2 regions of the Streptomyces yerevanensis genome follow, and region 2 is predicted to be linked to the other one. Evidence: riboswitches for the same ligand, from Rfam matches in the RefSeq annotation. Region 2 holds a riboswitch; the other holds the start of a gene.
What was found. A riboswitch is a leader RNA that binds a small molecule or an ion and turns the genes downstream of it on or off. The one in region 2 is predicted to bind glycine.

Region 1 (5,443 bases), on a different contig from region 2:
GAGTGGCGCAGGTCGACGAGGACGAGGTGTACGTCCGTGCCGCCGGACAGCACCGAGACGCCGGCCGAGGTGACGTCGTCCCGCATCAGGCGCTCGGCGAGGATCCGCGCGCCCTCCAGCGTGCGCTGCTGGCGCTCCTTGAACTCCTCCGAGGCCGCGACCTTGAAGGAGACGGCCTTGGCGGCGATCACATGCTCCAGAGGGCCGCCCTGCTGACCCGGGAAGACAGCCGAGTTGATCTTCTTCGCCAGTTCCGCCGTGGACAGGATCACGCCACCGCGCGGACCGCCCAGCGTCTTGTGGGTGGTGGTCGTGACGACATGCGCGTGCGGGACGGGGTTCGGGTGCAGGCCCGCCGCGACCAGGCCCGCGAAGTGCGCCATGTCGACCATCAGGTACGCGCCGACCTCGTCCGCGATGCGGCGGAAGGCGGCGAAGTCGAGTTGACGCGGGTACGCCGACCAGCCCGCCACGATCAGCTTCGGCTGGGACTCCTTGGCCAGCTTCTCGACCTCGGCCATGTCGACCTGGCCGGTCGCGTCGTCCACGTGGTACGCGACGACGTTGTAGAGCTTGCCGGAGAAGTTGATCTTCATGCCGTGGGTCAGGTGCCCGCCGTGGGCGAGGTTCAGGCCCATGATCGTGTCGCCGGGCTTGAGCAGGGCGAACATCGCGGCGGCGTTGGCCTGGGCGCCCGAGTGGGGCTGGACGTTGGCGTGTTCGGCGCCGAAGAGCTCCTTGATCCGCTCGATGGCGATCCGCTCGACGACGTCGACGTGCTCACAGCCGCCGTAGTAGCGGCGACCCGGGTAACCCTCGGCGTACTTGTTGGTGAGGACCGAGCCCTGGGCCTCCATGACCGCGACCGGAGCGAAGTTCTCCGAGGCGATCATCTCCAGGGTGGACTGCTGACGGTTCAGCTCGGCGTCGACGGCGGCGGCGACGTCCGGGTCGAGTTCGTGCAGGGGCTGGTTCAGAAGCGACATCAGTCAGGAGTCCTTCAGGAGGCGGAGTCGGAGCCGGAGAATTCGGTGTACTCGGTCGCGGAGAGCAGGTCCTTCGGCTCCTCGGCGATACGTACCTTGAACAGCCAACCGCCCTCGAACGGGGCGGTGTTCACCAGCGCGGGGTCGTCCACGACGTCCTGGTTGATCTCGGTGACCTCACCGGTGACCGGCGAGTACAGATCGCTGACCGACTTCGTCGACTCCAGCTCGCCGCAGGTCTCGCCCGCGGTCACCGTGTCGCCGACCTCGGGGAGCTGGACGTAGACGACGTCGCCGAGCGCGTTGGCCGCGAACTCGGTGATGCCGACCGTCGATACGCCGTCCTCGGCGACCGACAGCCACTCGTGCTCCTTGCTGTAGCGCAGCTGCTGGGGGTTGCTCATGGCCTGAATTCTCCTGTACGCGGGGGAGTGGTGATCAACGGGTGGTCTTGCGTCACGAGACGCCGGACAAGAGACGTCAGATGCGAGACGTCGGATACGAGACGGCACACGGGAACGTACGTCACGTCGCTGCGCTGCCGAACCGTCGGCGGGATTACTTCTGGCGCTTGTAGAACGGCAACGCCACGACCTCGTACGGCTCGTGGCTGCCCCGGATGTCCACGCCGACACCGGGCGTGCCGGGCGCGGAGTGCGCGGCGTCGACGTACGCCATCGCGATCGGCCTGCCGAGGGTCGGCGAGGGCGCGCCGGAGGTGACCTCGCCGATGACCTTGCCGTCGGCGACGACCGCGTACCCGGCGCGCGGGACGCGGCGGCCCTCGGCGACCAGGCCGACGAGGACGCGCGGCGGCGACGACTCGGCGCGGGCGGCGGCTTCGGTGAGCGCCTCGCGCCCCACGAAGTCGCCCTCCTTCTCGAACTTCACGACCCGGCCGAGCCCCGCGTCGAAGGGGGTGAGCGAGGTCGACAGCTCGTGCCCGTACAGCGGCATGCCCGCCTCCAGGCGCAGCGTGTCCCGGCAGGACAGCCCGCAGGGGACGAGGCCCGCCGAGGATCCCGCGTCGGTCAGCGCCTGCCACAGCTTCTCCGCGTCGGCCGGGGCGACGAACAGCTCGAAGCCGTCCTCGCCGGTGTAGCCGGTGCGCGCGATCAGGGCCGGGACGCCGGCGACCGTGCCGGGCAGGCCCGCGTAGTACTTCAGGCCGTCGAGGTCGGCGTCGGTGAGGGACTTGAGGATGCCGGGGGACTCGGGGCCCTGGACGGCGAGCAGCGCGTACGCGTCACGGTCGTCGCGTACGGCGGCGTCGAAACCCCCGTGAGCCGCGGCGCGCTCGGTGAGGGCGTCCAGGACCACCTGGGAGTTGGAGGCGTTGGCCACGACCATGTACTCGGTCTCCTGGAGCCGGTACACGATCAGGTCGTCGAGGATGCCGCCGTCCTCGCGGCAGATCATCGTGTAGCGGGCACGGCCGACCTTGACGCCCCCGATGTTCCCGACCAGCGCGTAGTCGAGCAGTGCGGCGGCCCCCGGCCCGGTGACCGTGATCTCGCCCATGTGGGAGAGGTCGAAGAGACCCGCCTTCGTACGTACGGCGAGGTGCTCGTCGCGCTCGGAGCCGTATCGCAGGGGCATGTCCCAGCCGGCGAAGTCGGTCATGGTGGCGCCGAGCGAGCGATGCAGGGCATCGAGTGCTGTGCGGCGTGGAGTGGTGCTGCTCATCGGACAGGGCTCCCAAGGCATGACGGCGAGGTCGTTCCTCCCCATCTGTCATCGGAACCTGAGAGGTTCGCCGTGACCGCCGACAGACGGTGGTCATGGTTTGCACCTTGGGTGGAGCCGCTGGTCGGCGGCCCGCTTTTCAGATGTGCCTCGCCCGCGCGGTAACGGGGCCTGAGAGATTCAAGGGAGGGACTTGCTCCTTCGGCGCCCGGACACCCGTACACCTGCGTGTACACGTACCCGGAACTCTCCCGCGCGGATTCAAGCGGCCGGTATGCAGTTGGCGCGCACATCATCGCACGCATCGGTGCGCCGTGGCAGGGGGGTCTTTCACAGGCGTGGGGGGCCTTCACAGGGGGCACAGACCCGTCACAGTGATCTGTGACGGGCCTGTGGCATGACGAGAACGAAAACGACAGGGGGCACGCATTACCTTCTCTTTACACTTGACGGGGATGGGTCTCCCGACCCGATGGGGAGGACGAACAGCGTGAACAGGACCACGGCGTACGCGACGGGTGCCGCCGTCGCACTGCCCAAGCAGCCCGCTGTCCCGGCTGTCCCGGCCAGGGAGGCGTGCGGCCCGCTCCCGGCGCCCGTCGTCCGTGATCTACGGGAGCGCGCGGGACACAGTCCGCACGGCCTGCGCTTCGGCGCGGCCGATCTCGTCGTGGTCACGGGACTCCCGGGCAGCGGCAAGTCGACCCTGATGCGCCGCGCCGTGACGGGCGTCCGCATCGACTCGCAGGACACCCGCGACCGCTGGGACCGCCGCCTGTCCGGCGTTCTGCCGTACGCGGTCTACCGCCCCCTCGTACGGGCCGCGCACTACGCGGGCCTGCGTCGCGCCCTGCGCTCCGGCGAGGGCGTCGTCGTGCACGACTGCGGCACCCAGGCCTGGGTGCGCAACTGGATCGCGCGCGAGGCCAGGCGCCGCGGCGGCACGCTGCATCTGCTGCTCCTTGACGTCCCGCCGGACACGGCCCTGGACGGCCAGCGTGAGCGGGGCCGTGGCGTCTCGCGGTACGCCTTCGCCCGGCACCGCGCCGCGGCCGCCCGGCTGCTGCGCTCCGTGGAGAAGGGCGACCTGCCGGAGGGCTGCGGTTCGGCCGTCCTCATCGACCGGTCCGCGGCGGACGTGCTGCGGCGGATCGACTTCGACGACTAAGCGCTCCGCTGGGTGAGGCGGTTTGATGCTGCGGGTCCGTCGTGGGTGGTCGCGCCCGCGCGGCGGAGCCGCAAATCGATACAGCCCCGCGCCCCTAAAGAGGCCTACGGCCTCCTTTAAGGGGCGCGGTACTGCAGTGGACTTCGGCAAGTCTGCTCAGGCGGGAGCTAGGGTTTTCCGACGCAGCGGTTGCTGCCCCGGCAGTGGTTTTCGAGCAGGTGGTAGAGGCAGATGGACTTTCCGGCACAGGCGCACCCCCATCCGCACGTCGGCTGGCCCGGCAACGAGTTGGAGGAGGTGCTCGCCGCGTCCCTCGGCGCTCCGGCGGGACCCTCGGCGGGAGCCCGGATCGTGGAGGTCCTCGGCCGCAGCTTCCTCTGGGTGCCGCTGCCGAACGGCGGCGGCCCGCACAGCGGCCCGCTGAACCTGCCCGCGATGGAGCTCGGCGGACAGGCGTACGTCCCGGTCTTCAGCTCGGAACAGCAGTTCCGGCAGACCGTCGGCGACCACATGTCGTACACGATCGCGCCCGCCGTCGAGTTCGCACGCGGACTGCCGCCGCAGGTGGGCATCGCGGTGAACCCGGAGGGCACGGTGGGCATCCCGCTGCCCCCGCCCGCCGTCGCCGAACTGTGCCGCGCCGGACGCACCGAGCTGGACGGCCCCGCGAGCGGCGGCCGGGTCCGCCTGTTCGAGCCCGACTGGCAGCAGGACCCGGTGGACTTCCTGACGGCCGCCGCGACCGAGTTCGAAGCCACCGGCGCCGTACGAACCGCCCGCCGCTGCCTCGCAGCCATCGAAACGGCAGACCCGGTCCTGTTCATAGGCGTGGAACTGACCTCCTGGAACCCCGACGCCAGAACCCTCCCCCTGGACGCCCTGGGCCGAGCCCTGACCCGAGCCCCGGCCCCCTGGCCGGTCAACCTGGTCTTCCTGGAAGCAGCCCTGGACCCGGTGACGACCTGGCTACGAGAAAGGGTCCGCCCCTTCTACCAAGCTTCGCTGTAGCGCGCCCCTGAAGGGGGCGCAGCCCCTTCAGGGGCGCGGGGCTGTGACATTAGCGGCTCCGCCGCGGGGCGCGACCAGCCACGACGCATCCGCAGTCGAAAAACGACATCGAGCCCCGAGCTCTAATCGGTTCAGCCAGCGCAGCGCATAAGCTGGTTTCATATCCGAGTCAACTTCAAGAAGGGGCGGTACAGGTGAGCGCCAGCGGCATCGCGGCCGGGCAGGTCGAGCACATGCTGCGCCAGGTGACGCCCGGGCGTTACGACGCCTACGAGGCGCTCCTGCGGGCGCTCGCGACCCCCGGCGGTGGCCAGATCTGGATGCTGCTCTGGCACGGCCAGGCCGGCTCACCGGACGCCCAGTACGGAAACATGGAGGTGGAGGGCTTCAGCTACGCGCCCTGCGTCACCTCCGCCCAGGAGCTCTCGGCCAGCGGCTGGAACCGTTCGTACGAAGTCGTCGACGGCCTCGACGTGGCCCGCACCCTCTACCCCGACCACTACGGTCTGTGGCTGAACCCGCACGCGCCCGGCGGCGGCGTCGGTGTCCCCTGGCTCGACCTGCGCCGTATCGCCACCGGCCTGGAGCGGCAGCC
Region 2 (5,443 bases):
CTCGGACATATGAGGGGCCGGCCCCGGGAGATCCCGGAACCGGCCCCGACGTATGTCCGGACGCGATGACGCGGCTACTCGTCGTAAACGTCCATCGGCGGGCAGGCGCAGACCAGGTTCCGGTCGCCGTACGCCTGGTCGATCCGCCGCACCGGCGGCCAGTACTTGTCCGCGGCCGACACCCCTGCCGGGAAGACGGCCTCCTCACGGCTGTACGCGTGCTCCCACGCACCGCCGAGCACGGCCGCCGTGTGCGGAGCGTTCCGCAGCGGGTTGTCGTCCGCCGGCCACTCGCCCGAGCCGACCTTCTCGATCTCCGCACGAATGGCGATCATCGCCTCGCAGAACCGGTCGAGCTCGGCCAGATCCTCGCTCTCGGTCGGCTCGATCATCAGTGTCCCGGCCACCGGGAAGGACATCGTCGGCGCGTGGAACCCATAGTCGATCAGTCGCTTGGCGATGTCGTCGACGCTCACGCCGGTCGCCTTGGTGAGCGGCCGCAGATCGATGATGCACTCGTGCGCCACCAGCCCTCCGGGGCCGGTGTAGAGCACGGGGTAGTGCGGCTCCAGCCGCTTGGCCACGTAGTTCGCGCTCAGCACGGCGACCTGCGTGGCCTGCTTGAGCCCCTCCCCGCCCATGAGGCGTACGTACGCCCAGGAGATCGGCAGGATCCCGGCCGAGCCCCAGGGAGCGGCCGAGATCGGGCCGACACCCGTCTCCGGGCCTGCGGCGGGCTGCAGGGGGTGGTTCGGCAGATACGGCGCCAGATGCGCGCGTACACCGACCGGGCCGACGCCCGGACCGCCGCCGCCGTGCGGGATGCAGAACGTCTTGTGCAGGTTGAGGTGCGAGACGTCACCGCCGAAGCGGCCCGGCTTGGCGAGGCCCACCAGCGCGTTCAGGTTGGCGCCGTCCACGTACACCTGACCGCCCGCGTCATGCACCTGAGCGCAGATGTCGGCGACGTGCTCCTCGAAGACGCCGTGCGTCGAGGGGTACGTGATCATCAGCACCGCCAGCTCGTCACGGTGCTGCTCGATCTTGGCGCGCAGGTCCTCGACGTCGATCTCGCCGTCCTCGGCGGTGTTCACGACGACGACCTTCATGCCGGCCATGACGGCGCTCGCCGCGTTCGTGCCGTGCGCGGAGGACGGGATGAGGCAGACGGTGCGCTGCTCGTCGCCGTTCGCGCGGTGGTAGCCGCGTACGGCGAGCAGGCCGGCCAGCTCGCCCTGTGAACCGGCGTTGGGCTGGAGCGACACCTTGTCGTAGCCGGTGACCTCGGCGAGCTGCTCCTCCAGCTCACGGATGAGCGTGAGGTAGCCCTGCGCCTGCTCGGCGGGCGCGAAGGGGTGCAGCTGCCCGAACTCGGGCCAGGTGACCGGCTCCATCTCGGTGGTGCCGTTGAGCTTCATGGTGCAGGAGCCGAGCGGGATCATGCCGCGGTCGAGCGCGTAGTCACGGTCGGCGAGGCGCCGCAGATAGCGCAGCATCGCGGTCTCGGAGCGGTGCTGGTGGAACACCGGGTGCGTGAGGTACTCGTCGGTGCGCAGCAGCGCGGCGGGCAGCGTGTCCGCGGCGGAGGCGTCCAGCGCCTCGACGTCACCCTCGACGCCGAACGCGGTCCAGACGGCACCCAGTTGGGTCCGCGTGGTGGTCTCGTCGCAGGCGATGGACAGCTGGTCGGCGTCGACGAGACGCAGGTTGACCCCGCCCTCGCGCGCGGCCGCGACGATCTCGGCGGCCCTGCCCGGCACACGGACGGTGAGTGTGTCGAAGTACGCCTCGTTCACGACCTCGACTCCGCCCGCCTTCAGACCGGTGGCGAGGATCGTGGCGTACCGGTGGGTGCGCTGCGCGATCGACCTGAGGCCCTGCGGGCCGTGGTAGACGGCGTACATCCCGGCCATCACGGCGAGCAGCACCTGAGCCGTACAGATGTTGCTGGTCGCCTTCTGCCGGCGGATGTGCTGCTCCCGCGTCTGCAGGGCGAGCCGGTACGCCTGGTTGCCGTCCGCGTCCAGCGAGACACCGACGAGACGGCCCGGCAGGTTGCGGGCGAACTTCTCGCGCACCGCCATGTATCCGGCGTGCGGCCCGCCGAAGCCCATCGGTACGCCGAAGCGCTGCGTCGTGCCGACTGCGATGTCGGCGCCGAGCTCGCCCGGCGAGGCAAGCAGCGTCAACGCCAGCAGATCGGCGGCGACGGTGACGATCGCGCCCAGCCCGTGCGCCTGCTCGATGACGGGCTTGATGTCCCGTACGGCACCGGAGGCGCCTGGGTACTGGAGGAGCACGCCGGTCACGCCGCGCTCGGCGACCTCGGCCGGAATGCCCTCGCCGAGATCCGCAACGACGACCTCGACGCCGATCGGCTCGGCGCGCGTCTCGATGACGGCGACAGTCTGCGGCAGCACGTCGGCGTCGACGAGGAAGACGCCGTTCTTGACCTTGCCCACACGTCGCGACAGCGCCATGGCCTCGGCAGCGGCGGTGCCCTCGTCGAGCAGCGAGGCACCCGACGTCGGCAGACCCGTGAGGTCGGCGACCATGGTCTGGAAGTTCAGCAGCGCCTCCAGGCGGCCCTGCGAGATCTCCGGCTGGTACGGGGTGTACGCGGTGTACCAGGCCGGGTTCTCCATGACGTTGCGCAGGATCACCGGCGGCGTGAACGTGCCGTAGTAACCGAGCCCGATCATCGAGTCGAGGACCTCGTTACGGTCTGCGAGGGAGCGCAGTTCGGCGAGGACCTCGGCCTCGGAGCGCGCGGCCGGCAGCGCGAGCGCCTCGGCATCCTTGATCACATCCGGCACCGCGGCGGCCGTCAGCTCCTCGAGCGAGCCATATCCCACCTGCGCGAGCATCTTGGCCCGGGCCTCGGTGTCGGGCCCGATATGGCGCTGCTCGAAGGGGATTCCCCGTTCGAGCTCGGAAAGCGGAATGCGATGGGCGGTCATTTACGGAGGCCTCCTGGTCTGACACGACCTTCGAGGGCACCACGGAGCGGTGCCCGGACGGCCTCCCCCTCTGTCATCTCAACCTGAGAGCTTCACCGGCCCGCCGGTTGTACGGCGTCCCGACTTTCACCGTCGGTGAGAGCGGAAGCCGTCGACACCCGCTCTGCTTTCCAGAGTGGCCTCGTCCGCGCGGTACGTGGGCCTGAGAGATTCCGGGGAGGATTTGCTCCTTCGGCGCCTCCGATGAAGCCTTGGAGGACTCTCCCGCACGGGGTCAGCAGCCGTTGACAGCGTACCAGCGGGCATCCCCCGAGTGGCCGCCCACCGCAAAGTGCTCTTTCGTAGTGCTTACGGATGCGTAGTGCCGCGTAGTGCTGACGGATGAGTTGCGACCAGCTGGAGGGCCCGTGCAGACCGACATCGATCCGCGCAACCTGATCGGCCGCAAGGCGTTCGACCGCAACGGCCACAAGATCGGCACCGTCGACGAGGTCTATCTCGACGACGCGACCGGTACGCCGGAGTGGGCGGCCATACGCACCGGCCTGTTCGGCAGGGACGCCTTCGTGCCCCTGGAGCCCAGCGAGCTGGTCGAGGGCAGCTTGCGGATCCCCTTCGACCGCGCCCTGGTCAAGGACGCCCCCGACTTCGGCGTCGGCCGCCACCTCTCCCCGGAGCAGGAACTCCAGCTCTACCACCACTACGGCCTCGACGTGACACCCCCGCAGCCCCCTCCACCAGACCGCGACTTCGGTCACCTGGCAGGCTCGGACGAGTCCTGAGCGGGCTTGCCTAAGTCCGGCGCGGTATCCGCGCCCCAGGGAGGCCGCAGGCCTCCTTAGGGGCGCGGGGCTGTATCGATTTGCGGCTCCGCCGCGATGGGGGTCCCCCCGCTCGAGCGAAGCCGAGAGTGGGGGAGCGACCAGCCACAACGAACGGTGTCTCGAACCGCACCGTGACCCGCCCGATGCCACTGCCCTGCACCCACCCGTGCCCGAACTCGGCATGTCGCACGTCATGCCCCGCGGACCACCGCCGCACGGCGGGCGCCTCCTGCTCTTCGGCCGACTCCTCCGCCTCGTCCTGCGTCTGATGCTCCGGCTCATCCGCGTGAGCCCGGGCCTCGGCCTGCGCCTGAACTTGCGCGAAGAGATCCTCCTGCGTGTAGTCGGCGAGCCCCGACACCCCAACCCCCAGCAGCCGTACGCCGCCGGTGGTGTCCACGGACTCCAGCAGCCGCGCGGCCGCCTCCCGCACCACCGAGAGGTCGTCCGTGGGGCCCCGCAGCGTCTCGGAACGGGTCAGCGTCGAGAAGTCGTACCGCCGCACCTTGAGCACAATGGTCCGTCCCGACAGATGCGCGCCGCGCAGCCTTCGCACACACCGGTCGGCGAGCCGCTGCACCTCCATCCGCACCCGCACCCGGTCGTGGATGTCCACGTCATACGTGTCTTCGACGGACACCGACTTGGTGTCCCGCTCAGCCACCACGGGCCGCTCGTCGTGCGCCAGCGCCATGGCGTACAACGCGATCCCGTGGGCCTTCCCGAGGAGCCGTACGACCTCGTCCTCACCCGCCTCGGCGATCTCCCCGACTGTCGTGATCCCGCCTCGCCGCAGATGGTCCCCGGTGGCCGGCCCCACCCCGGGCAAGATGCGCACCGACATGGGAGCAAGCAGTTCCCGCTCCGTCCCCGGCTCTATCACCACCAGACCGTCGGGCTTGGCCTGCTCGGAGGCAATCTTCGCGAGCATCTTGGAGGCGGCGAGCCCCACCGACCCGGTCAGCCCGGTGACGACCCGGATGTCCGCGCGCAGCTTCGCCCCCGCCAGCCGCGCCGAAGCCTCGTCCCAGGCTGCTCCCCCGGCCTCCAGATCGACGAACGCCTCGTCCAGGCTCAGCGGCTCCACCAGCGGCGACAACTCCCGTAGCAGCCCCATCACCTGCTCGCTGATCTCGCGGTAGAACCTGAAACGGGGCACCAGATACGCGGCGTTCGGCGCCAGCCGTCGCGCCTGCGCCATGGGCATCGCGGAATGGACCCCGAAGACCCGGGCCTCGTACGAGCAGGTCGCGACCACACCCCGCGGCCCGAGTCCACCCACGATGACCGCTTTCCCGCGCAGGCTCGGCTTGGCTGCCTGCTCCGCCGAGGCGAAGAAGGCATCCATGTCGAGATGCAGGATCGTGGGCGCGGTTCTCACATATCCGATGCTGCCCTACGCCACTGACAATGCCCCCATACGCAGGAGCCTCGCCCCCAGTGCGTAGGACCCTCGCCCCTCCGACCGCTCACTCAGACCGCGCGGTTGCGACGCCGCGCCAACTCGTCCGCGGGATGGTGTCCGACGAGCGTCTCGCCCGTGTCGACGCGCTCCCCGTGCAGTTGCGAGAGCGCGCTCTCCACGTCCCGCCAGACCACACCCACGGCGATCCCGAAGATCCCCTGCCCGCCCTGGAGCAGTGCGTGGACCTCGTCGGG

Region 1: it holds a riboswitch for glycine, as region 2 does, so the genes downstream of both, gcvT (glycine cleavage system aminomethyltransferase GcvT) here and gcvP (aminomethyl-transferring glycine dehydrogenase) in region 2, are expected to answer to the same signal.

What each region holds. Positions count from the first base shown of each region.
Region 1 covers NZ_JNWJ01000014.1:65,272-70,714, forward strand. Annotated here, with positions in the region: gene glyA (serine hydroxymethyltransferase) at 1-986, opposite strand, end outside; gene gcvH (glycine cleavage system protein GcvH) at 1,001-1,390, opposite strand; gene gcvT (glycine cleavage system aminomethyltransferase GcvT) at 1,545-2,672, opposite strand; glycine riboswitch at 2,708-2,821, opposite strand; glycine riboswitch at 2,822-2,936, opposite strand; gene OP79_RS16625 (AAA family ATPase) at 3,145-3,840, shown strand; gene OP79_RS16630 (enhanced serine sensitivity protein SseB) at 4,072-4,848, shown strand; gene OP79_RS16635 (enhanced serine sensitivity protein SseB C-terminal domain-containing protein) at 5,043-5,443, shown strand, end outside.
Region 2 covers NZ_JNWJ01000054.1:51,513-56,955, forward strand. Annotated here, with positions in the region: gene gcvP (aminomethyl-transferring glycine dehydrogenase) at 75-2,960, opposite strand; glycine riboswitch at 3,141-3,237, opposite strand; gene OP79_RS38235 (PRC-barrel domain-containing protein) at 3,368-3,742, shown strand; gene OP79_RS38240 (DNA polymerase IV) at 3,753-5,165, opposite strand; gene OP79_RS38245 (MerR family transcriptional regulator) at 5,258-5,443, opposite strand, start outside.